DNA from 4 places in the Halomonas sp. BL6 genome. Region 1 is predicted to be linked to each of the others. Evidence: predicted binding sites of a transcription regulator. Region 1 holds the regulator's gene; each other region holds the start of a gene.
The links. Region 1 encodes sigma-54, which starts transcription at its own class of promoters, with help from an activator protein. Its sites were predicted from a motif close to TGGCACNNNNNTTGCTNT; they were not measured.

Region 1 (7,891 bases):
GACCTGAGACGCACATTGGACCAATTTCATGACTTGCGCGATGTGCGAGTCGACGACGTCATGACGCGCCCAGGCAAACGCATCGGTCCTGACGTGCTAGCAGCCGAAGCGGTACGTATTATGGAAGATAGCCGGATAACCGCGCTGGCCGTCGTCGACGAGCAACAGCGTCCCATCGGCGCGCTACATATGCATGACTTACTGGCCAGCGGTGTGATTTAACTGCGTGATAACGCTTTTTGCCATGGATGTTAAGGAGGCTATATGGCCCTACCCGATGCACTACTCGACCGGCTCCGCCGCGTAAAACTACTTGCACTAGACGTAGATGGCGTTTTGACGGACGGCCGACTCTACTTTCAAGCCGACGGCATCGAGATCAAAGCGTTTCACACTCAGGATGGGCATGGCTTGAAACTGCTCAAACGCGTTGGCATTCATGTGGCGCTCATCACCGGCCGCGATTCGCCGATGGTCAGCCAGCGCGCTGCGGCACTAGGTATCAGCCATGTGCATCAAGGCTGCGAAGACAAACTCACGACCCTGAGAGCCCTCTGCCAGCGGCTGGATATTACGCTCGAACAAGTCGCTTACTGCGGGGACGACCTGCCAGACTTGGCACCCATCAAGCGCGCAGGCGTTGGCATCACGGTCCCCAATGCACCCGATTATATGCATACCCACGCCGATTGGATCACCGAACGGTTGGGCGGGCACGGCGCGGTGCGTGAAATTTGCGATACGCTGCTCACCTCCCAAGGGCATTGGGATGCCGTACTCGACACCTATCTTCACAGGCACTCATGATGGGCGTAAAGCTCAGAAAACGAGTTTGGGTAACGGCACTGGTCGTCGTCCTGGGCATGCTTTTGGTTTGGCTCGACCCGCGCAGCGCCCAAGAGCGAGATATCGACGAGCAAGCGCGCGCTCAGGAGCCAGGTCATGTATTAGAGAATGCCGAAATCACCCTATTTGGGGAATCGGGGGCGATTCAGCAGTCGCTGGTCACTCCCCGGCTAGTGCATACACCTCAAACGGCCATGACAGATGTCGTGTCGCCACGTGCTACGCTGTTCGATAGCGAACAGCGGGAGTGGTTGGCGACCGCGGATACCGGCACCCTGAATACCGATACTCAGGCCTTGACGCTGCGCGGGTCTGCCCGGCTGCTCGCGCCTGAAGAGGGTTGGCAGCTCGATACACAGCAACTCAACTACGATGGCGTGACCCGCCACGCCTGGAGCACTACGCCCGTGCTGTTGCAGCAGCCCCCTCAGCGTATGGAAGCTTCCCGCATGGACGTTTGGCTGGATGACAGCCAGGTCCGCCTGACCAACAACGTGCGCGGCGTGCATCCGCCGGCCACTCGTACCCCCTAGGAGTCGCGATGAATGCCTCTCTCCGCACCACCCTCTTTGCTTTAACGCTACCGCTGGCGACGGCTGCCATGGCGCAAAGCCAAGCACCCATCGAAGTAGAAGCCGACCGCCTGGACCTCGACCAGCGCGCGGGCACCGCAGTTTACTCAGGTAACGTGGATATTCGTCAAGGCGAAATGCAATTGCGCGGCGAACGCGTAGAGATTCAGCGCAATGATGCAGGGGAACTTTCTCAAGCCATTGCCACGGGTGAGCGTGCCTACTTGCGCAATCGTCTCGACGACCAGGAGACCCCCATGGAAGGTTGGGCGCGGCGCATCATCTATCACGTCGCCGAACGCCGCGTGGAGCTGATCGACCAAGCCGAACTGACCCAGCAAGGCGACCGCTTTCAAGGGGGCCGCCTAGAGTACTTCATCGACCAGGAAGTGGTGCAAGCTCGCTCCGACGTGAACGGTAGCGACAACCAGCGCATTCGCATGACCCTTCAGCCGGAACAATAGGGAGCGCCCACGTGGCAGCATCAACGTCTGCAGATTCCGCACCTGTCAAAACGCTCTACGCCCACCACCTAGCGAAGAGCTACAAACGCCGCCGCGTCGTCAAGGACATCAACCTGGAAATCGCCCAGGGCAGTGTCGTTGGACTGTTGGGCCCCAATGGAGCCGGTAAAACCACCTCGTTTTACATGATCGTCGGACTGGTCAAATCCGATGCGGGCAATGTGGGTATCGACGATCTGGATTTGACCCACGCGCCCATGCACGAACGCGCCATGGCAGGCATTGGGTATCTTCCCCAAGAGGCCTCGATTTTTCGCAAGCTCTCGGTAGCCGATAACATCATGGCCATCCTCGAGACGCGCAAAACGCTCGATCGCAGCGCCAGAGAAGCTCGCCTGGAGTCACTGCTCGAAGATTTTCATATCACCCATATTCGTGACAACCTAGGCATGAGCCTCTCAGGAGGCGAGCGCCGTCGAGTAGAGATCGCGCGGTCGCTGGCCACCGAGCCCGCGTTCATTCTACTCGACGAACCCTTTGCCGGGGTCGACCCTATTTCGGTCGGCGAAATCAAAACCATTATCCGCGCACTCAAAAAACGCCACATCGGCGTCTTGATCACCGACCACAACGTGCGTGAAACCCTGGATATTTGCGATATCGCCTACATCGTTGGCGATGGCCACATCATCGCCAGTGGAAACGCCCAGGAGATTCTCAATAACCAAAAGGTCCGCGACGTCTATCTGGGCGCTGATTTCCGGCTCTAAACCGAGGCCTGACCAAACTTTTCTTTTAGTGGCATGCTTATTGCACTTGCACGTAGCCATAACTCGCTCTAGGGTGGAGCTTTCTGATTAACGAGTGGTTCTCAGATGGTCATGAAAGCTTCTCTCCAATTGCGTATCGGCACACAGCTGACCATGACACCCCAGCTGCAACAGGCCATTGCCTTGCTGCAGCTCTCTACGCTGGACCTCCGTCAAGAAATTCAGCAAGCGCTTGACGCCAACCCTATGCTCGAGCAAGAGGACGAGTTTGGAGAGCAGGCAGTCAGCGAGCCGCAAGAGGCCGAGTGGTCTGACAGCATTCCCAACGAACTCTCCGTCGACAGCGACTGGTCGGACACCTATCAAGACATGGGCAGTCTGAGCGGTGGTAGCGAAGGACCCGACTTCGAGCGTCAAGCCGCTGGCCAAAGCCTTCATGGCCATTTGCTGTGGCAACTGGCCATGACCGATGTCAGCTCACGGGAATATGCAATTGCGGAGAGCCTGATCGATGCGCTGGACGCCAATGGTTATCTTACCCAGCCGCTCAACGACATTCGTGAAGGGCTCAAAGCACAAGGTCATGACGGCTTGAGCCAACGGGAAGTGGAAAATACCCTACTGCGCTTGCAGCAGTTCGAGCCGACCGGCGTATTCGCTCGCGACCTGCGAGAATGTCTGATGCTTCAACTTGCTGCGTTGCCGGAAGACACCCCGCTATTGATGCCAGCCAAACGGCTGGTACGACAGTTTTTGGAGGCGCTAGGCAAAGACGATATGCGCCTCCTCAAGCGCCGTTTGAGCCTGGACGATGAGCAGCTGGATGACGTCATTCGATTAATTCGCAGCCTCGATCCCCGACCCGGCAGCGCCTACGGCGTGACCGACGATAGCTACATCACTCCCGATCTGGTCGTGCGCCATGACAACGAAGGCTGGCATTTAGAGCTCAACCCGGACGCTCTTCCACGGCTACGCATCCAACCCGACTACGCCAGCTTGATCAAACGCGCCGACAAGAGCCAGGACAACCAGTTCTTGAAAGAGCACCTTCAAGAAGCGCGCTGGCTGATCAAAAGCCTCTCTAGCCGCAATGACACCTTGCTGCGCGTGGGGCGTGAAATCATCGCTCGCCAAATTGGCTTTCTAGAGCACGGCGAAGAGGCCATGAAGCCGCTGATCTTGGCCGACATCGCCGAAGCCGTAGAGATGCATGAGTCGACCATCTCACGCGTGACGACACAGAAGTTCATTCATACACCGCGTGGCGTGTTCGAGTTGAAATACTTTTTCTCCAGTCAAGTCAGTGGCCAAGACGGCGGCGACAGCCACTCGAGCACGGCCATTCGCGCACGTATCAAAAAGCTCATTCAAGAGGAGCCCTCAGGCAAACCGCTCTCCGATAGTCGCTTGGTGACGCTTCTCGAAGAGGGCGGAATAAGCGTGGCACGACGTACCGTCGCGAAATATCGCGAGTCGATGGGCATTCCCTCTTCGAGCGAGCGCCGCCGTTTACGCTAGTTAAACGTTTGGTCGTGACAAACTCACCGCAAGGGCTTTGCAATAGCGTAAAAAGGGTTACAATCGAAGTACAGCCCGATGGATAAGGAGCACGTCAATGCAAGTAAACATCACTGGTCATCACGTTGAACTGACTGACGCCTTGCGTGACTACGTTAACGAAAAGCTGGAACGCGTCGAACGACACTACGACAATATCACCACGGTACAAGTGACCTTATCTGTCGAAAAGGAGCGCCAGCAGGCAGCGTGCACGCTACATGCCGCCGGTGCTGACCTTCATGCCGAGGCACTCGATAACGATATGTATGCCGCCATCGATGCCCTTGCGGACAAAATCGATCGTCAACTCGTCAAACACAAGGAAAAAGCACAAGCTCGCGCTCAAGGCGCAGGCGTGCGTTAACTCAATGACGTTGGAAACCATTCTCCCCCCGGAGCGCGTGCTTTATGACGTACCCGGGGGCAGCAAAAAGCGGGTGCTGGAGTTTTTCAGCACCTTCATCGCCCAAAACACGCCCAGCCTCGACAGCCAAGAAGTGTTCAGTCGTTTGATTGGGCGCGAGCGTCTTGGCAGCACGGGGATTGGCAACGGTGTTGCCATTCCCCACGCAAGAAGCCCGCACTGCAGTGCCCCCATTGCTGGCTTTTTGAAACTGGCGGAACCCGTCGATTTCGATGCCATCGATGGGGACCCGGTCGATCTCGTGTTCGTTTTGCTGGTGCCTGAAGAAGCCGATGACACGCACCTTGCTTTGCTCGGACAAGTCGCGACGATCATGAACGACGCCGATACTCGCCAACAGCTGCGCAAAGCAGGCAGTCAAAAAGAACTGTTGACGCTGATAACGGCCAAGATACGCGAACAAGCTGCGTAACAGATCTACTCCTTCAATTTGTCTTTACTTCTTACGCTCAAACGCCAAGAGAGACGCTATGCAACTGGTGATCATTAGCGGCCGTTCAGGTTCCGGTAAGTCTATCGCCTTACAAGCGCTGGAAGATCTTGGCTATTACGCGATCGATAACTTGCCTGCCATGCTGTTGGGCTCGCTTATCGACGAGTTGCGCGCCCAGGGTGAGCGCACCCGGATTGCCGTCAGTATCGACGCACGCAACTTACCTACTGCGCTGGAGCGTCTGCCAGCGCTACTTGAAGAATTGCGCCACCGGGAAATTCGTTTTCAGGTGATCTACCTGACAACCGATGCGCGTATTTTGCTGGAGCGTTACTCGGCCACCCGCCGTCGTCATCCCCTCACCCGTGATAGCGACATGACGCTGGAAGAAGCGATCAACAAAGAAGAAGAAACGCTGAATGACATTCGCGACCTCGCCGATTTATTGATCGATACGTCTCGACTCTCCGTACACGATCTGCGACGCCGCATTACCGACCAAGTAGCTCATCAGCGCCAGCATCAACTGACGCTCACCTTCGAGTCCTTTGGCTACAAACGCGGCGTTCCGCTGGATGCCGACCTCGTGTTCGACGTACGCTGCTTGCCCAATCCTTATTGGGACCCTACTCTGCGCCAATATACCGGTCGCGACGCCAACATCATCGACTTCTTGAGCGGCTACCCCGTGGTAGAGGCCATGGCAAGCGATATTGAAACGTGGCTGGAGAAGTGGCTACCGGCCTATCAAAATAGCCATCGCAGCTATATGACCGTGGCCATTGGCTGCACGGGCGGCCAACACCGGTCCGTTTATATGATCGAGCAGCTTGCACAGCGGCTCGTCAAACAAACAGGGGAAGTGCAGTTGAGGCATCGCGAGCTAGGGCTGCAGTACACGCTCAGCGAAACGCCGACAACCCAACATACGGCGGCGACGCCCAGTACTCCCTGAGCCCTCCCTAAAACCCCACTCGGCAAAAAGGAACCAGAGTGCCCGAAAGAACGTTGACCCTTACCAATCAGCGCGGCCTTCACGCCCGCGCAGCCACCAAACTGGTTCAGTGTGGCCAGCAGTTCTCTGCCCAGATTCATGTGTACAAGAAGCAGCAAAAAGCGGATGCTGCCAATATCATGTCACTGCTCATGCTCGCCGCGCCCTGCGGGACCGAGCTCACCGTCATTGCAGAAGGGGAAGACGCCGAACGAGCGCTCGATGCTATCGAGGCGCTATTCGACGCTCGGTTTGAAGAAGATCAGTAATCGATGCAGCGTACGCTTAGCTGCCCGCCACGGTCATCGCATCCACCAGCCAGCTCCCCGTGTGAATGCTGCCCCGTGTATCCGTGTCATCCCCTACGCCGCTCAGCCCGGCAAACATCTTGTTCAGGTTACTGGCGATCGTGAACTCCTCGATTGGGTACTGAACTTCACCGTTTTCAATCCAAAAGCCTGCCGCTCCCCGCGAGTAATCACCGGTCACACCGTTCACCCCCTGCCCCATGAGCTCGGTGACCCAAATACCTTGCCCCATCTGACTCAACAGCTCGGCTCGTGGCGTTAACGGAGCCAGCAGGCGTAAATTGCGCGCGCCACCTGCATTTCCAGTCGAGTGCATACCTAAACGCCGTGCGCTATAAGCAGAAAGCATGTAGCTGGCAACCTGCCCCCGATCGATGAATCGATTATTACGGGTTTGCACCCCCTCGGCATCGAACGGCGAGCTCGCCGTCGCCCCCACTTCCATGGGTCGCTCTTCCAAGCCAAACCACTCGGGGAAAAGCGGCGTTCCCAGACGGTCACACAGAAAAGAGGCTTCTCGGTATAGCGCACCGCCTGCCAAGGCGCTCATTAGATGACCGATCAGGCCGCTGGCTAGCGTAGGGTCGAACAGCACCGGAAAGGTACCGGTCGGTGGCCGACGCGCACCCAGTCGGCGAAGCGTGCGAGTTGCCGCTTCTCGACCGACCTCTTCCGGGCTGCGTAAATGGTGTGGATTACGTGCGGCGGTGTAATCATAGTCGCGCTGCATACCCTGATCGTCCTGGGCGATCAGCATGCATGAGAGCGAGTGATTGCTGCCTTTTTGAGTGCCCAAAAATCCGTGGCTGTTGGCATAAACACGGACACCCTCGCCGCTGGAGAGTGACGCACCCTCCGACTGATGAATTCCCTCCGCGCTGCGTCCAGCCTGCTCGCAGCGAAGGGCCAGGTCGATGGCCTCATCCGTGGTGAGCGTCCAAGGGTGGTGGACTTTCAAATCGGGTAGCTCGGTGGCCATCAGCGACGCGTCTGCCAAACCGGCGGCAGGATCTTCTCCGGTATAGCGCGCGATCGCGAGCGCTTTTTCGACCGTTGCGCGAATCGACGCGCTGCTGGCATCGGTAGACGAGGCGCTCCCCTTTCTCTTGCCCACGTATAGCGTTACCGCAATTCCCTGATCGCGCGACAGCTCAACGGTTTCCACATCGCCTAAACGAACGCTGACGCCCATGCCTTGATCGACGCTGGCACCCACTTCAGCAGCATCTGCTCCTAGCTGCTTTGCTAGGGCAAGCGCTTCTTCAGCGCGCTGTGTCAGTAATGCCTGCTGCGCCGATGCATCAAATGCCTGTGCCATGTGGCCTCCTTTTCGCCTGAAACGCGTTGGCGGATCAATGTTGTGGTCACAGCCTGATATAATGCTGCGAACGAATCTAATCTGTGAGTAGCTATATGCCCAAGCAACGTCCCGAGCCAATTGACATCGACGAACAGGTAGAACGCCCCAGTAAATCGCAGCTAAAGCGAGAAATGCACGCCTTACAGGCGCTTGGCGA
Region 2 (7,891 bases), on a different contig from region 1:
CGCGTGGACAACGTCGTTACCGATCTCATGCGCATACCGCTGGTGCTGGGCACGCCTGTATTCCTGTTCATTTCGGTCTTTGTGTTTGCCGTCCGCTATGACAAGCAAGTACCGCCAGGTTTTCTATGGCAGCGAGTGAAATACGTCATGTTGCCCTATTTAACGTACGGGTTCATCTATTCCACTGCCCAGTGGTGGCAACTGGCGGACAGCGACAGCGCCGTGAATGTTTGGGAGAACGCAAAAGCCTACTTTATTTATGCGGGCTGGCATGGCTATTTTTTGATCATCGCCATGCAGTTCTATGCCGCTTATTGGGCCTTTACTCGTTGGCAGCTATGGCGCTTGCATCCGGTTCCTTGGCTATGGGGAGCTTGCTTGGTGAGTATGGCATATTGGGGGGTGGCGTATGCGTTGGCTATTGAGCCGCCGGGCTATTTGCTTTGGGTGGCTCCGTTGGGTTGGATCTATCTGTTCTTCTTGGCGCTAGTGCTGGTGCGCTATTACCCCTTAACGCCTTCTAGCCAGTTGATCGAACGGCCCGTTTGGCTACAAACCCTCTCGCAACCACGTTGGCTCTTGTTGTTCGTTGGCTTGATCGTGCTGGCCACGTTCGAGTATCGGCTGTCGTTCTCCTCGAAAGAGGTGTGGGTCATTCCCTTTTTTGTGCTGTTCACGCTGGCATTGATGCGTGGCTTAAAAGGGCGTAAAGCGCCTGGATGGGTGCGCTATATCAATGCTTACTCGTTTGGTATTTATCTAGCGCATCCTATGTTTTTTACGCTCACCGATACGCTAGTGGGCATTTCTACGTTGCCCCTGGCGGTTTATGCGCTGTTGCTCATCATGGTGGGTAGTGTGGGATCGATTCTGCTCAACAAAGTAGCCAATACCACCACATTGGGTGCCATGTTGCTGGGTAAACGTTTAAAAATATGAACGGTTCGATGGGTTGGTGGGTGTGAGGTTGGCGTTAAGAGTCAAAAAGGGGCAGGCGCTAAGAGGAGGTGGGTGAGCGGCTGTGTGGCGAGCCTCGAGCAAGCCCAAGCGACTCGCCGCTTAGCGTTTTTAAACGCGTAGGGCAGGCGTATAGGCGCTGTAAAAAGTCGAGCAGGGCTGGCTCATCGAGCTCTGGATCGAAGCCTCCGATTCGCTCCAACCACGCACGGCGAATGGCAATATAGGGGGGAACGGTCACCGCCGAGCTGAGAAAGTGCAGCAACAGGCGTTCCGAAAAGCGGGGAGTGGCGGCGTTGATGAGCAGCGCATCCGTCGCCGTGTCGAGCTGTGGATAGAGTAGGTACCAAAGCTGCGCCGCCATGGGTTCTTTATGCAGCGCAATCAGCAGCCAGTCTGCCTGGCTAATATACGCCGCTTGGTTGAGGCGTGCACCTAGGGTATGGGCAGGTGTCACCAAGCCGTGCGCGTGGTAACGCTTTTCGAGATCGGTGAGCCGTTCATCCGAGTGAGCACAGGTCACGATAATGGGTAGGGCATGGTCAGCAAGACCGGATTGGCGAATCGAGCGCAGGTGGCGGGGTAGCAAAGCTCCTGTCACTGAAGCATCAACGATAAAGCAGACCGTACCCATGCACGCGGCTTCCTTTTGTTATGAAAGCATCTCTGTTTGTAATTGATTGTAGATGTGGGTTTCTTTACGTAGCAAGAGAAAGTTTTTTAACGAAAAAAACAGTGAGACTGGCGAGTTATTCATTTTGGTGCGTCTTGAGTGCTATTTGCACCAAATGCGTGCAAGGAAATGACGGTATAGGCGTTTGAAAAAGCAATTGCCACTCCCTTGCTGCATTAAGACGCATGGGATGAGTCATTTTTCATATTTGAAAACAAAGAGTTGTTGATATTTTTTTCCATTATGGTGCAGAGTTGGCACGCTCTGTGCTTATAAGCCATAGGTAGTTTCATCAGCGGCTATTGAAGCGTAGGCAGACGCCTCCAGGCGTGCTACAACGATAGCCGGTCTGAAATGATCGCTGGGCGGTTTGTTATCCATCGTCGAACAAACGTTGAGCGAACAAAAAAGACAAACGCGCCACATGCAGCCGCGTGTTGAACGATTTGTTGAATAACACCTTTATCGATCGCTTACAGTTACACGCTTTAAGCCACGCTCATACCGGAGGACACTATGTCAGCCAAGACTCTCGCGCTAATCGAAGAACATGATGTTAAGTGGGTAGATCTGCGTTTCACCGACACGCGCGGTAAAGAGCAGCACGTCACCGTACCGGCACGCGACGTGAACGAAGAGTTTTTTGAAAACGGCCAGATGTTCGATGGTTCTTCCATCAACGGCTGGAAGGGCATCAACGAGTCTGACATGATCCTGCGTCCGGAAGACGGTACCGCCTTCCTCGACCCCTTCACCGAAGATGCCACACTGATTCTGCGTTGCGACATCATCGAGCCTGCCACTATGCAGGGCTACGATCGCGACCCGCGCTCCATCGCCAAGCGCGCAGAAGCCTACCTGCAGTCGACTGGCCTGGGTGACACTGCCTTCTTCGGTCCGGAGCCGGAATTCTTCATCTTCGATGAGGTGCACTGGAAAGCCGACATTCAAGGCGCCATGTACAAAATCACCTCTGACGAAGGCGCATGGGCGACCAGCAACCAGGTAGAAGGCGGCAACTTGGGCCACCGTCCGCGCGTGAAAGGCGGCTACTTCCCGGTACCCCCGGTCGACAGCTTCCACGATATCCGTGGTGCGATGTGTAACACCCTGGAAGCGATCGGTCAGACCGTCGAAGTTCACCACCACGAAGTGGCGAACGCCGGTCAGAACGAAATCGGCGTGAAGTTCAACACGCTGGTGAAGAAAGCCGACGAAGTTCAGGAAATGAAGTACGTGATCCACAACGTGGCGCACGCTTATGGCAAGACCGCGACCTTCATGCCGAAGCCGCTGGTGGGCGACAATGGCTCGGGCATGCACGTCCACCAGTCGTTCTGGAAAGATGGCCAGAACCAGTTCGCTGGCGACGAGTACGCGGGCCTGTCCGAAATGGCGCTGTACTACATTGGCGGTATTATCAAGCACGCTCGCGCGCTGAACGCCTTCACCAACGCCTCTACCAACTCGTACAAGCGTCTGGTGCCGGGTTTCGAAGCGCCGGTCATGCTGGCCTACAGCGCCCGTAACCGTTCTGCGTCCATCCGTATTCCGTACACCGCTAGCCCGAAAGGCAAGCGTGTCGAGACGCGCTTCCCCGACCCGACCGCCAACCCCTACCTGGCGTTCGCGGCGATGCTGATGGCGGGTATCGATGGTATCAAGAACAAGATCCATCCTGGCGATGCCATGGACAAGAACCTGTACGACCTGCCGCCCGAGGAAGGCAAGTCCGTCCCGACCGTGGCCAACAGCCTGGATCAAGCCCTGGAAGCGCTCGACGCTGACCGTGCGTTCCTGACCGAAGGCGGCGTGTTCACCGACGACATGATCGATGCCTACATCGAACTGAAGATGGAAGACGTCGAGCGTATTCGCATGACGACTCACCCGATCGAGTTCGACATGTACTACAGCTGCTAAGATCACCCTTGAGGTGTCGTTAGCCTGAAAACCCCGCCTCGGCGGGGTTTTTTCGTTGAGGCGAGGAAAGGAAAAGGGAGGAAGACGTCATGATCCGTCGCTGGCACGTGCGCTATGCAAGAGGATTATCCACAGGTGCTGCGCTGCTATTGGGGCTGTGGGTAAGCGCGGCGCTGGGGCAAACGGTGTATCGCGTGGTGGACGCCCAGGGCAAGGTGACGTTTACCGACAACCCAGAACGTGGCGGTGAAGCCGTCACGTTGGCACCGCTGCCCAGCGTGACGACGGTGCGCTCTGCCCCACCTGACAGCCGAACCCCGGGCCGCACTCAGAGCCATCCCGGGCAACCGTTTATGCCTTATGACCGCTTTACCATCGTCAACCCGGCAAACAGCAGCGCCGTTCGGGGCGGCATGACGCCCGTGGAAGTGCAGGTGGTGCCGCCACTGCGGGACGACCACCAAATTCAACTGAGGGTGAATGGCGAACTGAGCCAATCCGCCCTGCATAGCGACGCCTTCTGGCTGGCGGGGTTACCTGTGGGAGCGCACCATATTCATGCGGAGTTGTTGGATAGCCAGGGCCGTGTGCAGCACCGCACCGATCCGGTGACTATTTTTATCACTGACTAATCGAGTGCACTATAATGGTGCAGTGAGGCGGTGGGCTAGGCGGCTCATTGCGCTATTAAGGCTCGTCATCTCCCCGCTATCTGCCCACAAGCCGTGCATGCCGCCGCTTGCGTCGAATTGGCGCGCTTTTTGCAGATCCTCTCGCATACCTCTTTTGATGGATCAGTGCCATGTGTATTGATCGAAGCGACGTTTCAGGACACGCCATGTATCAGCGCTTGCTCGAACACCTCACCACAGCAGTCCTGTTGCTCGATGGTGAACTCCGCGTTCGCTGGATGAACCCGGCGGCGGAAGCGCTGCTGGCCGTGAGCTTTAGCCGCGTACAGGGGATCAGTCTCGATACGCTGCTGGGCGGTGACGAAAGCATCGACGACGTGCTGGCCAAAGCACGCGATGCGTTTCATCCCTATACACAGCGTGAAGCGCGTATCACGCCGCTAAATAGCGAGCCGCTGACCGTCGATTACACCGTGACACCGCTGTCGGCCGACGAGCTGCTGTTGGAAGTCGAGCCGCGGGATCGGTTGATGCAAATCTCCCGAGAGGAGGCCCTTACCACCCGCCAAGAAACCATCAAAGTGCTGGCGCGGGGGTTGGCCCACGAGGTGAAAAATCCGCTAGGGGGCATTCGCGGTGCCGCGCAGCTGTTAGAGCGAGACCTGGATGACCCGGCCCTGCGCGAGTTTACCCATATCATCGTGGAAGAAGTTGACCGCTTGCGTGACTTGGTCGACTCCATGCTAGGGCCGAACCGTATCGTCAAGCATGAGCCGGTCAACATTCATAAAGTGTTGGAGCGCGTAAGGGCGCTGCTGATCGCCGAGCATCCTCATGTGGTCGTCAGCCGCGACTATGACCCGAGCCTACCGGACCTGTCCGGTGATGAGGCGCAGATGATCCAAGCAGTGCTCAACGTGGCCCGCAACGCGGTGCAAGCCATGAGCGATGCAGGTACGCCCGCGCCCGAACTGACACTGCGTACCCGTGCGCGCCGCCAATTCACTTTGGGAGCCGAGCGGCACCGCCTGGTGAGCGAAGTCGGCATCATCGATAACGGTCCTGGCATCCCCGAGTCGCTACGCGACACCCTTTTTTACCCGATGGTCTCCGGCCGCGCAGAAGGGAGCGGTCTGGGGCTATCGATTGCCCAGTCAATACTGCACCAACATCAAGGATTGATCGAATGCGACTCTCGTCCCGGACACACCGAATTTCGTTTACTGATTCCATTGGTCATTAATTGCACCGGAGAAGCGTCATGACTGAGGCGACACGTACCGATGTTGCACGAGTGGTTATTGTCGATGATGACCGCGCTATCCGCTGGGTATTGGAGCGCGCTCTGGCGCAACCCGATCTGGAGGTCGAGTGTATCGAGCGTGCCGATACGGCGCTCGCACGCTTGCTGGAGAGCCCGCCGGATGTGCTGGTCACCGATATCCGTATGCCGGGCATCGACGGGTTGGATTTAATGGCACGGGTGCGTGATGCCCATCCGGATTTGCCTGTGATCGTCATGACCGCGCACTCCGATCTCGACAGCGCTGTCGCCTCCTATCAAGGCGGGGCATTCGAGTACTTGCCCAAGCCGTTCGATGTGGATGAAGCGCTCGCGCTGGTGCGCCGGGCCGTTGCCCATGCGCGTGAACGGCAGCGGCCGGTGAGTGTGCCGGAAGGTCTTAGCGCCGAGATCATCGGTGAAGCGCCGGCTATGCAAGAGGTCTTCCGGGCGATTGGACGGCTCTCCCATTCGCATATCACGGTACTGATCAACGGTGAGTCGGGTACGGGCAAGGAGCGCGTGGCCCAGGCGCTGCATCAGCATAGTCCGCGCTCGGGAAAGCCGTTCATTGCCTTGAATATGGCGGCGATTCCGCGCGATTTGATCGAATCAGAACTGTTCGGCCACGAGAAAGGCGCGTTTACTGGTGCTGCGCAGCAGCGCCAGGGGCGCTTCGAGCAGGCCAATGGCGGCACGCTGTTTCTCGATGAGATCGGCGACATGCCCGCCGAAACGCAAACCCGCCTGCTACGCGTGCTGGCCGATGGCGAGTTTTATCGGGTGGGCGGGCATACGCCAGTGAACGTCGATGTACGGATCATCGCGGCAACGCACCAGAACCTTGAATCACTCGTCGACGATGGGCGCTTTCGTGAAGACTTGTTTCACCGCCTGAACGTGATTCGTGTCCATCTTCCGCGTTTGGCCGAGCGGCGCGAGGATATTCCACGCCTCACCCGGCACTTTTTGGCCGAAGCCGCCAAGGAGTTGTCCACCGACATTAAAGTATTGACCCCCGAAGCAGAAGCGCATCTGACCCGCCTGCCGTGGCCCGGTAACGTCCGTCAGCTCGAGAACATTTGCCGATGGCTAACGGTGATGGCTTCCGGTCGGGAGATTCTGGTCGAAGATTTGCCTCCGGAGCTACGCACCGTCGGCACGTCAGAGAGCAGCGTCCATGGCGACTGGCGCTCGGCGTTCCGTGATTGGGCCGATCATGCGCTGGCCGAAGGGCATACCCATTTGCTAGAAGAGGCCGTTCCTGACTTCGAGCGCATTTTGATCGAGACGGCGCTCAAGCACACCGGCGGGCGTAAAGGCGAAGCCGCCGAGCTGCTGGGCTGGGGGCGCAACACCTTGACACGCAAGCTTAAAACGCTGCTGCCTGCGTTGGCGGATGACGCCTAATTCGTGGGCTCGTGGGTAAGGGCTGGAGGTAGAACAAAGACGGCATCGGCAAGCGCGGGGTCTGGGAGGCGGCACTCTGCCTGATCCCACGGCAGTAGGCTGAGGGTGTGTCGAATCCCCATCCCTTCGAGTTGGTGCTCTACGGCGTGGCCATAGGTGACGTGACCAAGGCCCATTAAGCCAACGGCTAACGCACCCTCTTTGACGGCGCCTGCAAGCCCGTGGGCCATGGCGGTATCCCAGGTGAGCTGCGCTTGGGTGAAGCGGGCTAGCATGGCAGGGTCCCCTTGCCCCATGCCATGCTGCTCGAATACCTCGGTCAAACGCTGCTGATAGGCTGAACTGGCGGGTAGTGGGGTAGGAATCCCGTAGCGCTGGTCAGCGGGGACACGATCAAAGCCTTCTTGAACGAGCCGTTGGCGTAATTCTGGCGTGATGTTGAGAGCCACCAGCGGAATCGCTTGCAGTCGCGCGAAGTGAAGAATGGGCAAGTAGAGCTCGGCATCGACTCCCCACGCGTCATCCCAGCGGCTTTCGGCCAGCAGCTCTGTCTCGGTCAGCTCGCCCGCTACCCAGCGGTCTAACACCGGCTGAGCGTTTCTTGGCAGCATCTCCAAGCCAACCACCATATCTTCGCGGAGAGCATGCAGCCCTGCGAGCGTGTGCAGCTGCCAGCGGTGATGATCCTCGACGTCGTGCTGTTCGCCCAGTAGTACGACCTGCTGTCGAGCGGCCTGGGCAAGCAGCGTTGGTGCACCCACGGCACCGTCTGCTTGCCACCACTGCCCTGGTGACGGGCAATCGCCATAGGCGTGTCCCGTGGCAAGTGCCATCGTCAGCAGAATCCATGGCCACGTGGGGCGCATTGTGTTAGCCCTTCTGAGCTTTGAGCCGGTTGATCTCGGCCAAAAGTGCTTCTGCTTCTTCGGTCAGCGTGGCGTTGGCTCGCATATCACCGTTGCGGGACGCCTCCATCGCCGCTTGAAGCTTACGCTCATAGGCTTGCTGAAGCTT
Region 3 (7,891 bases), on a different contig from region 1:
CTTCTCATGGTGGATATCGATCACTTCAAGGCGATCAACGATACCCACGGCCATGACGCGGGCGACCATGTGCTGCAGCAGGTGGCCAGCATTCTCGACCGCTCGACCCGGGGCGGTGACTACGTGTTCCGCATGGGCGGTGAAGAGTTTTTGATCGTGCTAGTGGATACGGACCAAGACGGTAGCCGCCTGTTTGCCGAGCGGCTGCGCCACGCCGTGGCCAAAGAGCCGATGTTGGCCGCTGCCGATACGCTGCTGAACGTCACGGTGAGTATCGGTGTCACGCTGCACGATGGTCACCCCGATTACCAGCGCTCGATGCAGCGTGCCGACCAAGCGCTGTACCAAGCGAAACGCAGTGGGCGCGACCGGGTGGTGGTGGCCGCTGCCACTGAGTAATATCGCTGTCTGCCTTGTTTCGGTCATTTATCTACGGAGAACACCATGTCGATGCGCGCTACGCTACTTACAGCACTGTTGATGATGAGTACCCCGCTGTTGGCGGCCCATCACGGTGGCGATTCCTCTGAGGCGATGGCAGGGCACTCCGCTATCGAAGCGGAGCAACCCTGGACCCGTGCCACGCCGCCGGGAGCGGGGGCGGGCGGTGGCTTCGTCACCCTTACCAATCACGGCGATGGCGACGACATGCTGATAGGAGCGACCAGTCCGGTCACCGAGCGTGTCGAGATTCACATCATGGAGATGGACGGCGATGTGATGCGCATGGCCCCCCTGCCCGGTGGCATCGAGTTACCGGCAGGTGGGAGCGTGACGCTCGCGCCGGGCGGCTTGCACTTGATGTTGATGGAACTGGACTCACCCATCGTCGAGGGTGAGCCCGTCCCCGTGACGCTGGAGTTCCAACACGCCGAGCCGATGGAGATCGAGCTTCGGGTGCTGCCCGTAGGGGAGTCTCCAGAGGGTCACCACCATGAAAGTGGTCATAGTCATGGCCATAATCACGCGGCGCACTAAGCAGCCCGCCGCGTCAGTCTACCGCCCCGCTAGCCTTGGCGAGCGGGGCGGCGCTCTTGCAATGGCCGCACGATCAGCCAGTCGATGATCAGCATCACGAGCAGCGACGCCCCAACGAGCGGAAACAGCACGCCGCCTATCACTAACATGGCGATCAGCCCACGAAACACGCGCTTATCAGTGGGCAAGGGCGGCACGCCCATGCCCCCCGAAGGACGGCGTTTCCACCACATCACACCGGCCGCCACGCACATCACGATGATCGCGATACACACCGCCAGCAGCACGAGCTGATTGATCAGCCCAAACTCCTGCCCCAAATGTACATTAATTCCAAACTCCAGCCAGCGACCGAGCGGGCCGTAGTCGGCGTAGCGCATATCGATTAGCGGCTTGCCGCTGTACTGGTCGAGGTGGACCACGCGCTGCTGGGACAAGTCATCGGGATAAATCGAGCCGGTGTACACCCCGGCGGCCGTGGTAGGTAGGTTGACCGTGTAGCCCTGCTGCAAGCCCAGCGCTTCCAGCTGCGCCACGGCGTTGTTCAACCCAATGCGCGGGGTGGGCGCGGCGGGCGGTGTCGATTCCGGCACTTGCGCCTGCTCCAGCGACCAGCTCGTGCTGCCCTGGTCGCTCAGGTAGGCGTTGGACATCGGCACTTCAACACGCACGCCGGACGGGTAGCCAAAGTTATTGCCGTTGGCCCACTCATTCACCTGCGCGCCCCACACCCCCGACCACGGCATGCCGGTAATGGCCAGAAAGACGATAAACCCGCCGACAAAGAGCCCCAGCACCGCGTGCAGGTCGCGCCAGAATACGCGGCTTTTGGGCTTGCCGCGCACGCGCACCACGCCGCCGCTACCTTTGCGTGGCCACCACAGATAGATGCCCGTGGCGACCAGCAAGATCGACCAGCCCGCGGCCATCTCGATCAGCTTGCGCGGCGTTTGCCCGAAAAATTTAAAGCTATGCAGGTAGCGCACGGTCCACATCACCGTGCCCCGGTCATCCAGCGAGCCCAGCACCTCGGCAGTGTACGGGTTCACATAGACGGCCAACCGTTCTCCGCTAAGGGCATTGACGGTAATTTCAGCCGAGCTTTCCGGCGTGGTGGGGGAGGTGTACTTCACCGCCGTGCCGGGGTGCGCCTGCAGCGCGGCGCTCACGAGCGTTGCGGGTAGCTGCACGTCCTGCTGTGCCTCCACGCGCTTGAGATCGGAGTGGATGAGGCCATCCAGCTCGTCATCGAACAGGTAAAGCGCTCCGGTCAGCGACAGAGTAATCAAAAAAGGCAGGACTAACAGGCCTGCATAAAAGTGCCAGCGCCAAACGGCGCGATACAGATCGAGTGACGCTTTGCGCGCCACCTGGGAAGACGGCATCGTCATACAACGCTCCAAGTGCCCGTGGCGCCGCGCCGGGCGTACCAGCGACGTCACGGGCAAAATAAGTGGTTAGCCACACCCGTTATGGGGTGGCCCGTCATGGGGTGGCAAAGGGGAAAGATCGGTGCGTTAAATGAGGCGTGGCGACGGTGGGGCGCGGGAGTGAGCGTGGGGATAGTGACGTGACACTGCAGCGCGCGAAGCGAACACCGAGGGCAGGGGTGTACGCGATGGAAATGCCGTGCTGCCAATGGCGGGTAAGTGTTGAGGGGCGGTCGGCGTATGCTGCCATAAGCCGCAATAATCACAGGGGTGATACCAGCGGTGGAGCGGATCATGGTCGTGCGGCGACGGGGCGGGCGACGTCGTAGAATGCGTGGCATGCTGGCCATGGGCATGCGCGGTAGCGTGGCCCTGCGCTTGAAACTGCGAGAGGAGCGGCCCGGCAAATACCAGAAAGAGCGCCGCGAACGCCAAGTAGAGCGCTACACGGTACCCCATGGAATTTGCCGAGCGGAAAGGTCGCATCTCACACTATGCTTTGTAAGCGGCTTAAAGAGAGAGAATTGTACAGCTTGACGCGTGAGCAGCGCACTCAGTGCCGTATATGAACGCTGTGGTGTATTGCCGCGAAGGACGCCTTCGGTCATTGAGACTATTTGGTGCAATATCGGATGGCGGTGCTCTTTTTTGGTGCTTGAGAGCGGTAATGAAACGCATGTCGGTAGAGGTAGACCGCGATGTGGGTGGCTGCGCAGCGCCGATACCACGCTTTCACCATTTTGGCGCACTCTTTGCATTCGTAAGGCAATGATGTATCCACAAGGAAGCGATAGCGCCCCATGATGCTGAGCGAACTTGCCCCACCCGCCGCCGATTCAGGCCACCGTTTCGATGCCGAGCGCCGCTGGGCCGCCTCGCTGGCGCTACGCTTTGCCCATCGCGATGGTGTTACCCGGCTAGTGCAGGCGCGCCACCAAGGACCGTTACGGGTGCAGCGCCCGTTCTATCCAGAGGGCAGCCATGAGGCGTGCCACGTATACGTACTACACCCGCCCGGGGGGCTGGTGAGCGGCGATGCGCTGACCATTCGTGCCCATGTCGAGCGCGGCGCACACGCGCTGCTCACCACCCCCGCTGCCAACAAGCTCTACAAAGCTGACAGCCAAGGTGTGGCTTGGACCCAGAACACCGAGCTGACGGTCGAAGAGGGCGGCGCCTTGGAGTGGCTGCCCCAGGAAACCATCGCGTTCGATGGCTCAAAGGGCACTCAGCGCACCCATATCGCGCTACAGGGCCGAGCCCGCTGCTTAGGCTGGGAGGTAATGGCCCTCGGCCGCCCGGCAAGCGACCTGCCCTATGTCTCCGGGCGCATCGAGCAGCACTTTCGCTTGACTCTGGATGGCAAACCGCTGTGGCTTGAACGCCAGCCGCTCGACCCCGGGCACCCACGCTTTGTGGGCCGCTGGGGCCAAGGCGGCGCAACGGTGCAGGCCACGCTCTGGGCGGTGGGCATCGACGATGCCGCTGCGGCTATTGAAGCATTGCGTGAAGCGCTGCCGAGCAACTCCCGCTGGGCGGTGACCGTTCGCCATGGCGTACTGCTATTGCGCTATTTAGGTGCATCCCGAAATGAGGCCTGGGCGCTGTGTGAGCAGGCCTGGCACCTACTGCGGCCCCGTTGGATCGAGCGCAAGGCGCACACGCCGCGTATTTGGCTAACCTGAATCTATCTTTCGAGCACTGCTGGAGAGCAGCCCTATGGAGTTAACCCCACGAGACAAAGACAAGCTGATGCTGTTTACCGCGGCTCAGCTTGCCGAACGCCGCAAATCGCGCGGCCTGAAACTCAACTACCCCGAAGCCGTGGCGCTGATCAGCTTCGAGATCATGGAAGGCGCACGGGATGGCAAGAGCGTGGCCGATTTGATGAGTTACGGCCGCGAGATCCTGACCCGCGACGACGTGATGGAGGGCGTGGCGGAGATGGTCGATGAAGTGCAGGTGGAGGCCACCTTCCCCGACGGTACCAAGCTGGTCACCGTTCACACCCCAATCAATTAACCGTCCACCGCTAGGAGAGCGCCATGATTCCCGGTGAGTATCAGTTGCAAGAAGGTGATATCGAGCTGTGCGCGGGCCGAGAACGCATCACCGTCGAGGTGGCCAACACCGGCGACCGCCCCATTCAGCTGGGGTCCCACTACCACTTTGCCGAGGCCAACCCGGCGCTGGTGTTCGACCGCGACAAGACCCGTGGCTACCGGTTGGACGTCGCCGCCGGCACCGCCATCCGCTTCGAACCTGGCCAAACCCGCGACGTCACGCTGATACCGTTCGTCGGCAAGCGGGAAATCTACGGCTTCCGTGGCGATGTGATGGGGCCGCTCGATTAGCCAACGGATTAATAAAGAACAACCGTCGGTAGGGCGGGCATCGGCTGGGTGACTGTTCACACAGCCGATGACCGCCCAGCACTGGACTCAACGCTTGAGGCAGAGGCAAATATGAAATCGGTAAACAAGATCAGTCGGCAAGCCTACGCCGATATGTACGGCCCCACGGTAGGCGACCGCGTGCGCCTAGGCGACACCGAACTCTGGATCCAAGTCGAAAAAGACGCCACCCACTACGGTGAAGAAGTGAAGTTCGGCGGCGGCAAGGTGATCCGCGATGGCATGGGCCAAAGCCAGCGCCAGGATGCCTCGGTGATGGACACCGTGATCACCAACGCGCTGATTCTGGACTGGTGGGGCATCGTCAAAGCCGATGTGGGGCTGCAAAACGGCCGCATCGCCGCCATCGGCAAAGCCGGCAACCCCGACACCCAGCCCGATGTTGAGATCGTGATCGGGCCTGGCACCGAAGTGATCGCGGGCGAAGGCAAAATTCTCACTGCAGGCGGCATCGACGCGCATATCCACTTCATCTGCCCCCAGCAGGTGGAAGAAGCGCTGATGAGCGGCGTCACCACCATGCTCGGCGGCGGCACCGGCCCCGCCACCGGCTCCAACGCCACCACCTGCACCCCCGGCGAGTGGCACATTGGCAAGATGCTGCAAGCAGTGGACGATCTGCCCATGAACATCGGCCTGCTCGGCAAGGGCAACGCTAGCCTGCCGGAGGGGCTCGAAGCGCAGTTGGAAGCCGGTGCCATGGGCCTCAAACTCCACGAAGACTGGGGGACTACCCCGGCCTCTATCGATAACTGCCTGAGCGTGGCGGAAAAGTACGACGTGCAGATCGCCATCCACACCGATACGCTCAACGAATCCGGCTTCGTGGAAGACACCCTGGCGGCCTTCAAAGAGCGCGGCATCCACACCTACCACACCGAAGGCGCAGGCGGCGGTCACGCCCCGGACATTCTCACCGCCTGCTCCAAGGAGTATGTGCTTCCGTCCTCCACCAACCCCACACGTCCCTACACGGTGAACACCATCGACGAGCACTTGGATATGCTCATGGTGTGCCACCACCTGGACCCCAATATTCCCGAAGACGTGGCCTTTGCCGATTCACGTATTCGTCGCGAAACCATCGCCGCCGAGGATATCCTGCACGACCTGGGCGTGATCTCGATGATCGCTTCCGACTCCCAGGCCATGGGCCGGGTGGGCGAAGTCGTCTGCCGCACCTGGCAAACGGCGCACAAAATGAAGGTGCAGCGCGGCCTGCTGCCGGAAGACGAGGCGATGGGGGCCGATAACCTGCGCGCCAAGCGTTACATTGCCAAGTACACCATCAACCCTGCGATTACCCACGGCATCGCCCATGAAGTGGGCTCGATTGAGGTAGGTAAACTGGCGGATTTGGTGCTGTGGAAGCCCGCGTTCTTCGGCGTGAAGCCATCGCTGATTTTGAAAGGCGGCATGATTGCGGCTGCACCCATGGGCGACCCCAACGCCTCGATTCCTACACCGCAGCCGGTGCACTACCGCCCCATGTTCGGCACCTTTGGCCGCGCGGCCAGTCAGGTAAGGCTCAACTTCGTCAGCCAGGCCGCCATCGATGCGGGCATCCAGGAGCGGCTTGGCCTACAAAGCACGTTGTCCGCCTGCAAGAACGTGCGCGGCGTGCGTAAAAAGGACATGAAGCTCAACGACGCCTGCCCAGAGCTCACCGTCGACCCGCAAACTTACGAAGTGCGCTGCGACGGCGAACTGCTCACCTGCGAGCCCGCCAACGAACTGCCGCTGGCGCAGCGGTATCACTTGTTTTGATTGAGTTGTTGCCCGGGGCGCCGGGGGTAGGCCTACGAGAGGGCGCTGTAAATACGTCCCTGTACGCTACTTTTGCCATCCATGGCAAAAGACCCTCTCTACGGCCTACCCCCGGCTCAGCCTTCAAGGATCGAGAAAGGATGAGAGCATGCTGAAATTAATTGAGCGCTTAGGGCCGATAGACGAAAGCACCGCCAGCGACACGCTGACACTGCCCTTCGAGCTGCGCATTCGTGGCCGCTTGAAAGCCGAGAGCGATAGCGGCCGCGAGCTGGGGTTGTTTCTGGATCGCGGCCCGGTATTGCGCGATGGCGATGGCCTGAAGGCCGACAATGGGGAGGTCGTCCGCGTGTGCGCCGCGATCGAGCCTGTAGTGACCGCGCGAGTGAGTACTGGCTTACCCCTGGCCCGGCTGGCGTACCACCTCGGCAATCGCCATGTGCAGCTGGCACTGGGTGAAGACGAGCAGGGCGGCTGGGTACGTTTTCCACCCGACCACGTCCTCGAAGAGCTGGCCGAGCTGCTAGGCGCGACGCTCGAGCACCACAACGCCACCTTCGACCCCGAACCCGGCGCCTATAATCAAGTGGGTGGTGGGCATTCGCACAGTCATCACCACGCTCATTCCCACGACCACGACCACGACCACGACCATGTGCACCACCACCATGCCCACTGAGCCGCCATCCGACCTCGCGCTGCTCGGGCTGATGCAGCTCGTTAGCCCCGCGCTGCCCATCGGTGCCTTTGCCTTCTCGCAAGGGCTGGAGAGCGCCTTTGAGCTGGGCTGGGTGAGTGACGAGCAGAGCCTAGCCGAGTGGCTCTCCGGCGTGCTGGACGATGGCTTGAGCCGCTGCGAGCTGCCCGTGATCGAGCGGCTACATCGCGCTTTCGAACAGCAGGATGGCACCGCCGTTGCCGAATGGGATGACTGGCTGGCCGCTACCCGTGAAACCGCCGAACTCGCCGCCGAAGATAGCCGCCTTGGCGCCTCGCTCAAGCGGCTGCTGGGTAGTCTCGACCTGTTACCCCAACATGAACGGCTGCCTAGTGAAGACTCACTCACGCCCTTGCTGCCGCCTCAGGCAGGCTATGTCACGCTGTTTGCCTGGGCGGCCTACCAGCGTGGCATTCCGGTGCGTCAAGCGCTGCTGGGGTTTGGCTGGGCGTGGCTGGAAAACCAGCTTGCGGTGGCCTGTAAGGCATTACCGCTGGGCCATACGGCGGCGCAACGCATCATCGAACGGTTACGGGGAGAGCTGGTGACGGCGGTCGACCAAGCGCATCAACTCGACGATGACG
Region 4 (7,891 bases), on a different contig from region 1:
CGGAGGCTGAGAGCTGGTGGGGCTGAATTTTCTCCTGGCCCAGCAAATGGGCGACCACTTGCCAAAGCGAGTCGGCGGGCAGCACTGACAAATCGCCTGCCAGGGCGGCCTCATCGGCGCAGGCGCGGGGGACGATCAACGCTTTATTGGCGCGGCGGGTCGCCAGGGCAAACGGCAGCACGCCGGGCACTGCCCGCAGCTTGCCATCCAGGGCCAGTTCGCCCGCGCACTCCATGCCTTCTAATGCATCTACCGGGATTTGGCCAGAGGCGGCGAGGATGCCCAGCGCAATCGGCAAATCAAAACGGCCCCCCTCTTTGGGTAGATCCGCCGGGGCGAGGTTGAGGGTAATGCGCTTGGTATTGGGGAAGTCAAAGCCCGCGTTGATCAAGGCGCTGCGCACGCGTTCGCGGCTCTCTTTCACGGCGGTTTCCGGCAAGCCCACCAGGGTTAATCCCGGCAAACCGTTAGCCAAATGAACCTCTACATGTACCGCCGGTGCTTCCAACCCCACGCCTGCCCGCGTGGCCACAATCGCTAGTGTCATGGCGCTCCCTCGCAACGTCTCTCAATCGGCTCACTCAGTTTAATGAGCCTGCTTGTTGGCTAAGCCTACTTTATTTCAAGCGTTGAGCGCTACTGAGGCAGTAAGGGCCGGTTGGGACTACCCAGCAAAATGGGCGTTCAGCGCAGTGGTCAGTTCGCGGGCAAAGCGCTGGGCGGAGGGGAGAGCGCCAAAGCTCCACACCGGGGGCAGGCGCAGCAGGTTGCCGTTTTGAATACTCGGCAGGTGCTGCCAGAGGCCGCTCCCTTCCAGCTGCTCTTCCACGCCTGCGGGGAGTGGGTCGACGACCACCAGCGTGGCATCGGGGTAGCGTGCCAGCGCTTCGATACCGGCCAGTGAAAATCCCCAGGCGTTGGTGGGCTGATCCCAGGCGTTGGGCAATTCGAGCTGTTCTAGCACGGCGTTGTAGAGGCTGTTCTCGCCAAACACGCGCACATGGCGGGCATCCATGAACTGCACCATCAGCAGTGGGGGCGAGTCGCTGCGCTGGCGACGCAGGTCGGCCATCAGCTGCTGGGTGTTCTCGATCAGCGCATCGGCCTCGGCGTTGCGGTCGGTCAGCTCGCCCAGTTGGCGAGTGAGGCTCTGCATCTCTTGCCACGTATCCGCACCCGGTGAGTAGAGGGCGAAGGTGCCCACTGGGGCGATTTTCTCCAGCCGGGGAATGAGCCCGGTAAACATGGGCGAGAGCAGCGTTTGCTCGGGGGGCGATTGGGCCAGCAGCTCGAAGTTGGGCTGGGTGCGCAGGCCAATATCCATCACGCCCTCGGGAATGCGCGGCTCGCCCACCCAGTCGTGGTAGGCCGGTTGCTGCGCAATGCCGCTCACGGGGGCATCAATGGCTAGCAGCGTTTCAGCAATGGTCCAGTCGATGGTGGCCCACTGGGCGTGGCTGGCGGTAGACAGCAGCAGGCTTGCCGCGAGAAGGCCGTGGCGAGCCAGGATAAGCAGTCGGGGAAAACGGCGCATGGCATTAGTACCTAGCAATAAGCGCCTTATTTAAACGAGTCTATTTATCAATTGCAAATAGAAACACCCAGGCAAGCGCAGGTTGCGTAGGCCTGGGTGTGGGCTTGGTGGGCGCTGCTCAGAAGCGGTAGTGAACGCTGGCAGTGATACCGCGTTCGGCACCGAAGTAGCAGTACTCCAGTGAGTTACACGATGCCACGTACGCTTTGTCCAACGCATTGTGCACATTCAGGCGGGTTTCGACGCCGTTCAAGCCTACTTGGCGCCAGTCGTAGCCCAGCGTGGCGTCAACCAATGTGTAATCCGGCACCGTGGCGGTGTTGGCGCGGTCGGCGGCAATGTCTGCGTAGTGGCGCACGCCTATGCCAACATCCACACCGCTCAGCCAGCCTTCCTGCACGGCATAGTGACCCCACAGCTGCACTTGGTGGCGGGGTGAGTAAATGGCGTGATTGCCCTGGTTGCCGTCGTCGCTCTTGGCGTAAGTAATGTCGGTAAAGCTGTAGCCCGCCTGAAGCGAGAGCGCCTCGGTGAGCTGCGTTTGGGCCTCCAGTTCGATACCTTGCGACTCGATCTCGCCTACAGCGCGGTAGGGGTCGGTGGGCTGCTCTTTGGTCGCCACGTTCTCCTGGCTGATGTGGAACAGCGCTGCGCTGTACTGCTGCTGTTCGTTGGGCTGGTATTTCACGCCGGTTTCCCACTGCGCGCCTTCCATGGGAGAAAGCAGGTCGCCGTTGGCATCCACAAAGCTGGTGGGGGTAAAGGCCGTCGAGTAGCTGGCATAGGGTGCGATGCCGTTATCGAACAGGTACACCACCCCGGCGCGGCCGCTAAACTGGGTGTCGCTGAGCGCGCTGGTCGCGCCGCTGTCGCGGTTGGTGTTGTCGATATTGACCCAGTCAAAACGCCCGCCCAGCGTCACGCGCCACTGGTCAATGGCGATCTGATCCTGCAGATAGACCCCGGTTTGCTCCAGCTCGTGGTTCTCCCGAACGGGCGCGTAGAACACCAGCGGCTCGCTACCGTAGACTGGGTTGAAGGCATCCAGCGAGGGGAACGCGCCGGAAGGCCAAGCAACCTCGTTCTCGCGCTGCTGGTAATCCGCGCCGAGCAGCAGGGTGTGCTCCATGAAGCCGTTGGTCAGTCGGGCTTCTAACTGATTATCCACCGTCAGGGCCTGAAGCGACTCCTCGCTGCCGGAGTAGTAGCGGGCCAGTTCGTTGGAGGTCGGCGATGCCCAGCCAAAGCCGTACACCTGATTCAGCGTCACGTCTGAATTGAGATAGCGCAGCAGTTGGCGGGCGGACACGCGGTCGTTAAAGCGATGTTCGAGGGTATAGCCAAGCATGCGCTGGGTGCGCTGATAGGCGTCGTAGTCGGCTTCGCCATCGAAGAAGTTATTGCTTATTTGGCGGCCATTGCGAGCGATCACCGCGCCTTCATAGGGTACGCCGGAGTGGTAGCCGCCCTCTGGTTCGTCTTGCAGGTAGGCTTCTACGGTGAGGCTGGTAGCGTCGGTCATGTCCCAGGTCAGCCGTGGCGCAATGGCGTAGCGCTCCTCCTCGGCTGGGCCAAACTGGGTATCGGCGGCGCTGGCAATGCCGGTGAGCCGAAACGCGACGCGCTGCTCTGCCCCCAGCGGGCCCGTGAGATCGAACGCGGCACTGCGCTGGTTATTGTTGCCGACTCTGAAGCGCAGCTCGCCGCCCGGCTCGAACTCGGGGCGTTTACTGTTAAGAGCCACCACGCCGCCCGGTGAGGCACGGCCATACAGCACGGACGCCGGGCCGCGCACCACCTCGATGCTGTCTAGAAACCAGGGGTCGATGCGCATGCTGCTATGGGAGTTGGCGTCCCCCATCACCTTCAAACCATCTAAAAAGGTGTTGCTCAAGCTGCCATCGGAGAAGCCGCGCAGCACCAGGTAATCAAAACGGTTGGAAGCCCCTATTTGATTGCTGTACACGCCGGGCGTGTAGTCGGTAGCGCGTTGCACCGTGGTGACACCGCGCTGTGTCATCTGCGTGTCGGTGATGGTTGAGACGCTCTGCGGCGTTTCAATAAAAGGCGTGGCGACTTTGGTGGCTGCTTGTTGAGCCGTCACGGTAACCGTGGCCAAGGGCGTGCTGGTTTGTGCCGCCACGGGTGACATCAGCACCATCAGCAGCGTGCTAGTGAGTGGAGCCAATAAGAACGGACGATGGGGGGAGGCCATAAGTGATCCTGAGAGGAAGTGGAATCAGTTTTATTGAGCAATGAGAATTATTACTTTTTATGGCATCGTAAAGGTATGCGTTGTGCCAAGCCAGCTATGCGCGCTGTCATAAGTGATCGCATCAAGGGAACGATGGCTTATGGCTTGTCTCGTTGAAGCTCGTGAGGGGAAATACCGAAGTGGCGCTTAAAGGCGCTCGAAAAATTGCTGGCATGGCGGTAACCGCAGCGGTGGGCCGTGTGTTGAACGCTGTGGCCTTGGCGCAACGATGCGTGCGCCTGCTCCAGGCGCGCTTGGCGAATGTAGTCGAACAGTGTGCAGCCGTAGTAGGCACGAAATTTCTGCCGCAGGCTGCTGGCGCTCATGGCGGCCTCTTTGGCTAGAGCCGCGAGGCTATAGGGCTCGGCGGGATGCTGAGTGATGCGCGCGTGCAGCGCTGCTAGGCGGCGTCTGTCTCGGGTGGAGAGGCCGTGATGCTTGGGGAGTGCGGGCGTCGTTTCCGGTAGTCCCAGGCCAATCAGTTGTATCGCGAGACCTTGCCACACGAGGGGCTGGCGCCAGGTGGTGGGTGGTTGCTCACTTATGGTGCAAAGGTGCTGGTGTAAGGCACTCGGCAGCCGCCAACGGTGCAAGGCCGGTTGGCTGCCGGGAGCGGGAAGCCCTAACGGTGCGGTCGTACGCACCGCAATATTCACGGTACTCAGGCGCGGCTGAGCCGGTTGGTGCACCGTTAGCGGTTGGTGGGCATCAAAGTGAGCGCACACTCCCTCCCCGGCACCTAGCTGCAGGTGCTGCTGGCCTATTTGTAGTTGAATCGTGCCTTCCAAAATAATGCTAAAGAACCAGGGGACGCTTTGGTAAGACGTGGAGGTATAGCCGCGCTCTACTTGCAGATTAGACAGCGTTAGGTGCAGCCCTTGGGGTAAGCCAACATCGTGCACATGGCCCAGCGCGACCGGCTGGTGTTGTAAAGGGGTGCCGTCCACGCGGTAGTGAATGCCAAATCGTTGGCCAAGCTGGACCAGCGAGCGGTGGGTGATTTCGGGCGTGATGAGGCGTTCCTGCGGGGGCATCTGAGCCGTCGCTATCGTGAATGAGGCAGCCAATCAACGCACGATAGCACTATCGCGACGGGAGTCAATGATAGTGATTCTTGTTCGCTAATTTGGGGCAGCTCAGCCTGCCCCATTCTGAGCACAACGGCGGCTTACTCAGTATCGTCAGTGGACGGTTTATCGGACGTTGGTTTCGTCGTCCCGGAGGGGTGCACAGGGGCGGGCGGCACTTCGGCTTCTACGGGCGTGGACGCGGTGTTGCTAGAGGCTTCTACGGCCGCTTCCAGACTGGCCACTTGGCGCTCTAAGGCTTCAACCCGCGAGCGCGTGCGCTGCAGCACATCCATCAAAATATCGAAATCTTCCCGCGATACCAGCTCCAGGCGGTCAAAGGCGCCGCGTACCACCTGCTGGACACCTTTTTGAATATCTTCCGGGGCTTGCGACGCATTCTGCAGACGGTCGCCGATCTGCTGGGCTAAGCGGCTAATGCGATCTTGGGGCGCCATGGCTCTCTCCTTGAAAGGGCATGCATGAATATGAACTGCTTGTCAGTAAGGATACGCAACCCGACGCCGATTCGCATGCGCCGCGTGTGAATTAAGCGTGGTGAGCGGGAAGAATCAATGCATCGAAATGGAGCGGCTAGCTTTTATTAATGTTCATTAATGGTGCAAAGCCAGGGTGAGCCTCATTGGGTAGCACGTCTAAGCTACCGTGAATTGCTTATATAATTATTTTAAGTAATTGAAAGTTAATAATAAAAAAGCGGGTGGCACGGTATGCGCATTAGTAGGGCAAGCACTAAATTCGGGCGGCCATGCCGCTTTTCACCGAGTGGGACTGATCCAGCAGGGGAGATCCGGGATGAAACTCATCACCGCTATCATCAAGCCATTCAAGCTTGACGACGTTCGTGAAGCACTCGCCGACAACGGCGTTCAAGGGATTACGGTAACCGAAGTGAAAGGCTTTGGCCGCCAGAAAGGTCATACCGAACTCTACCGCGGCGCGGAATACGTGGTCGATTTTCTGCCAAAGGTGAAAGTGGAAGTCGCCGTGGACGATGCACGCCTGGAAAGCGTGCTGGACGCCATCTGTAACGCAGCGAATAGCGGCAAGATCGGCGACGGCAAAGTGTTCGTCACGCCGTTGGAAGATGTGATCCGTATTCGTACCGGTGAGCGCGGTGCAGATGCCGTGTAAGGGTAATGCTGGGCGGCTGATGATGTCGCCGCGCTGCCACGTACATCTTCCAAGTACCTCTTCTTAAGTACCAACGGGGAACACCTCATGAATGAGTTAGCTGATTTGAGCTATGCGCTCGATACGTTCTACTTCTTGATCTGCGGCGTGCTGGTCATGTGGATGGCCGCTGGCTTCGCGATGCTGGAAGCGGGCTTGGTTCGCTCCAAGAATACCGCCGAAATTCTGACCAAAAACATCGCGCTGTTTGCGATTGCTTGCACCATGTACCTGCTGGTGGGTTATTACATCATGTACTCCAGCAGCGCAGGCGGTTTCTTGCCGAACTTGGGCTTCTTGATCGGTACCGAGAACAGCGTCGATGCGGTGCTGGCCGGTGGCGACGATGCGCCTTACTACTCCATGCGTTCTGACTTCTTCTTCCAGGTGGTGTTCGTTGCCACCGCCATGTCGATTGTCTCGGGTGCGGTTGCTGAGCGTATGAAGCTGTGGGCCTTCCTGGCTTTCGCCGTGGTGATGACGGCGTTCATCTACCCGGTGTCGGGCTACTGGACCTGGGGCGGCGGCTGGCTGTCTGAAGTGGGCTACTCTGACTATGCCGGTTCTGGCATCGTCCACATGGCGGGTGCGGCCGCCGCGCTGGCAGGTGTACTCGTCCTGGGCCCGCGTAAAGGCAAGTACGGTAAAGACGGCTCTATCCACGCAATTCCCGGTGCCAACATGCCGCTGGCCACGTTGGGTACCTTCATCCTATGGATGGGCTGGTTCGGCTTCAACGGTGGTTCCGAGCTGAAAATGTCCGATATCGGCTCTGCCAACAACGTTGCGCAAGTATTCGTCAACACGAACGCTGCGGCAGCAGGCGGTGTGATTGCCGCTCTGGTGCTGGCTAAACTGTGGTTCCGTAAAGCAGATCTCACCATGGCGCTGAACGGTGCGCTGGCTGGCCTGGTCGCCATCACGGCGGATCCGCTCTCTCCCTCGGCGCTGGGTGCCGCCATCATCGGCGCAGTAGGTGGCCTGATCGTCGTCGCTGCGATCGTCACGCTGGACAAGCTGAAGCTGGACGATCCGGTGGGTGCGATTTCCGTTCACGGTGTGGTCGGTATCTGGGGCGTGCTGGCTGTGCCGCTCACCAATGGCGATGCCTCTTTCGGTGCACAGTTAATCGGTATCGTGGGCATCTTTGGCTGGGTCTTCATCGCAAGCCTTGTGGTATGGCTGGTGCTGAAAGCGGTCATGGGCATTCGCGTGAGCGAAGAAGAAGAGTATGAAGGCGTCGATATCGCTGAATGCGGTTTGGAAGCCTATCCCGAGTTTAGCGTCAAGAAATAAGCTTGCGCTAATCATGTGAGCTGGCGTGCTCCTTGTGGCCTCCCCGAGTGGGAGGCCTTTTTGTCGTTGATGGATACGCGGTACGTCGGTGGTTATGAGCTAGTGACGTTCGGGTTTTTTATTCTCCGCCCTTGGCGGTGTATGCTTAATCGACTGGGTAACGGGCTTGGCTACGTGAGCGCCCCGCTAACCTCGATGGTTATGACAATCGGTTAATAACGCTGTCTGCATGACAGCGGGCCACCAAGCTAGAGGATGTCGCAATGAAATTGATCTCAGCCATTATCAAGCCCTTCAAGCTTGATGACGTACGCGAATCGCTCTCGGATATCGGCGTGCAAGGCATTACGGTCACGGAAGTGAAAGGCTTTGGCCGCCAGAAGGGCCACACGGAGCTCTACCGTGGCGCAGAGTACGTGGTGGATTTCCTGCCCAAGGTGAAGCTGGAAGTCGCCGTCGACGACGTTATGGCCGAGCAGGTGATCGACGCGATTACCCAGGTCGCCAATACCGGCAAAATCGGGGACGGTAAAATCTTCGTGATGC

Region 2: the regulator sigma-54 is predicted to act here: its motif matches at 4,304-4,321, upstream of glnL (nitrogen regulation protein NR(II)).
Region 3: the regulator sigma-54 is predicted to act here: its motif matches at 3,150-3,167, upstream of FHJ80_RS05205 (urease accessory protein UreD).
Region 4: the regulator sigma-54 is predicted to act here: its motif matches at 5,578-5,595, upstream of FHJ80_RS05495 (P-II family nitrogen regulator).

Annotation. Positions count from the first base shown of each region.
Region 1 is NZ_VDGL01000004.1:275,484-283,374, reverse strand. Features, by position in the region: gene FHJ80_RS10805 (KpsF/GutQ family sugar-phosphate isomerase) at 1-222, shown strand, start outside; gene FHJ80_RS10800 (HAD family hydrolase) at 265-807, shown strand; gene lptC (LPS export ABC transporter periplasmic protein LptC) at 807-1,379, shown strand; gene lptA (lipopolysaccharide transport periplasmic protein LptA) at 1,388-1,882, shown strand; gene lptB (LPS export ABC transporter ATP-binding protein) at 1,894-2,652, shown strand; gene FHJ80_RS10780 (RNA polymerase factor sigma-54) at 2,758-4,173, shown strand; gene raiA (ribosome hibernation-promoting factor, HPF/YfiA family) at 4,271-4,579, shown strand; gene ptsN (PTS IIA-like nitrogen regulatory protein PtsN) at 4,584-5,051, shown strand; gene rapZ (RNase adapter RapZ) at 5,110-6,027, shown strand; gene FHJ80_RS10760 (HPr family phosphocarrier protein) at 6,066-6,335, shown strand; gene pmbA (metalloprotease PmbA) at 6,352-7,692, opposite strand; gene yjgA (ribosome biogenesis factor YjgA) at 7,788-7,891, shown strand, end outside.
Region 2 is NZ_VDGL01000006.1:143,271-151,161, forward strand. Features, by position in the region: partial or broken gene FHJ80_RS13710 (acyltransferase family protein) at 1-939, shown strand, start outside; gene FHJ80_RS13715 (hypothetical protein) at 998-1,591, opposite strand; gene glnA (glutamate--ammonia ligase) at 2,147-3,553, shown strand; gene FHJ80_RS13725 (DUF4124 domain-containing protein) at 3,643-4,185, shown strand; gene glnL (nitrogen regulation protein NR(II)) at 4,392-5,450, shown strand; gene ntrC (nitrogen regulation protein NR(I)) at 5,447-6,877, shown strand; gene FHJ80_RS13740 (ChaN family lipoprotein) at 6,874-7,743, opposite strand; gene FHJ80_RS13745 (DUF6435 family protein) at 7,748-7,891, opposite strand, start outside.
Region 3 is NZ_VDGL01000002.1:353,802-361,692, reverse strand. Features, by position in the region: gene FHJ80_RS05225 (diguanylate cyclase) at 1-399, shown strand, start outside; gene FHJ80_RS05220 (copper chaperone PCu(A)C) at 445-978, shown strand; gene FHJ80_RS05215 (PepSY domain-containing protein) at 1,008-2,369, opposite strand; gene FHJ80_RS05210 (DUF2946 family protein) at 2,496-2,867, opposite strand; gene FHJ80_RS05205 (urease accessory protein UreD) at 3,209-4,093, shown strand; gene ureA (urease subunit gamma) at 4,128-4,430, shown strand; gene FHJ80_RS05195 (urease subunit beta) at 4,454-4,762, shown strand; gene ureC (urease subunit alpha) at 4,874-6,589, shown strand; gene ureE (urease accessory protein UreE) at 6,738-7,268, shown strand; gene FHJ80_RS05180 (urease accessory protein UreF) at 7,258-7,891, shown strand, end outside.
Region 4 is NZ_VDGL01000002.1:417,543-425,433, reverse strand. Features, by position in the region: gene FHJ80_RS05520 (YifB family Mg chelatase-like AAA ATPase) at 1-547, opposite strand, end outside; gene FHJ80_RS05515 (ABC transporter substrate-binding protein) at 665-1,534, opposite strand; gene FHJ80_RS05510 (TonB-dependent siderophore receptor) at 1,653-3,749, opposite strand; gene FHJ80_RS05505 (AraC family transcriptional regulator) at 3,887-4,822, opposite strand; gene FHJ80_RS05500 (accessory factor UbiK family protein) at 4,957-5,313, opposite strand; gene FHJ80_RS05495 (P-II family nitrogen regulator) at 5,672-6,010, shown strand; gene FHJ80_RS05490 (ammonium transporter) at 6,098-7,345, shown strand; gene FHJ80_RS05485 (P-II family nitrogen regulator) at 7,609-7,891, shown strand, end outside.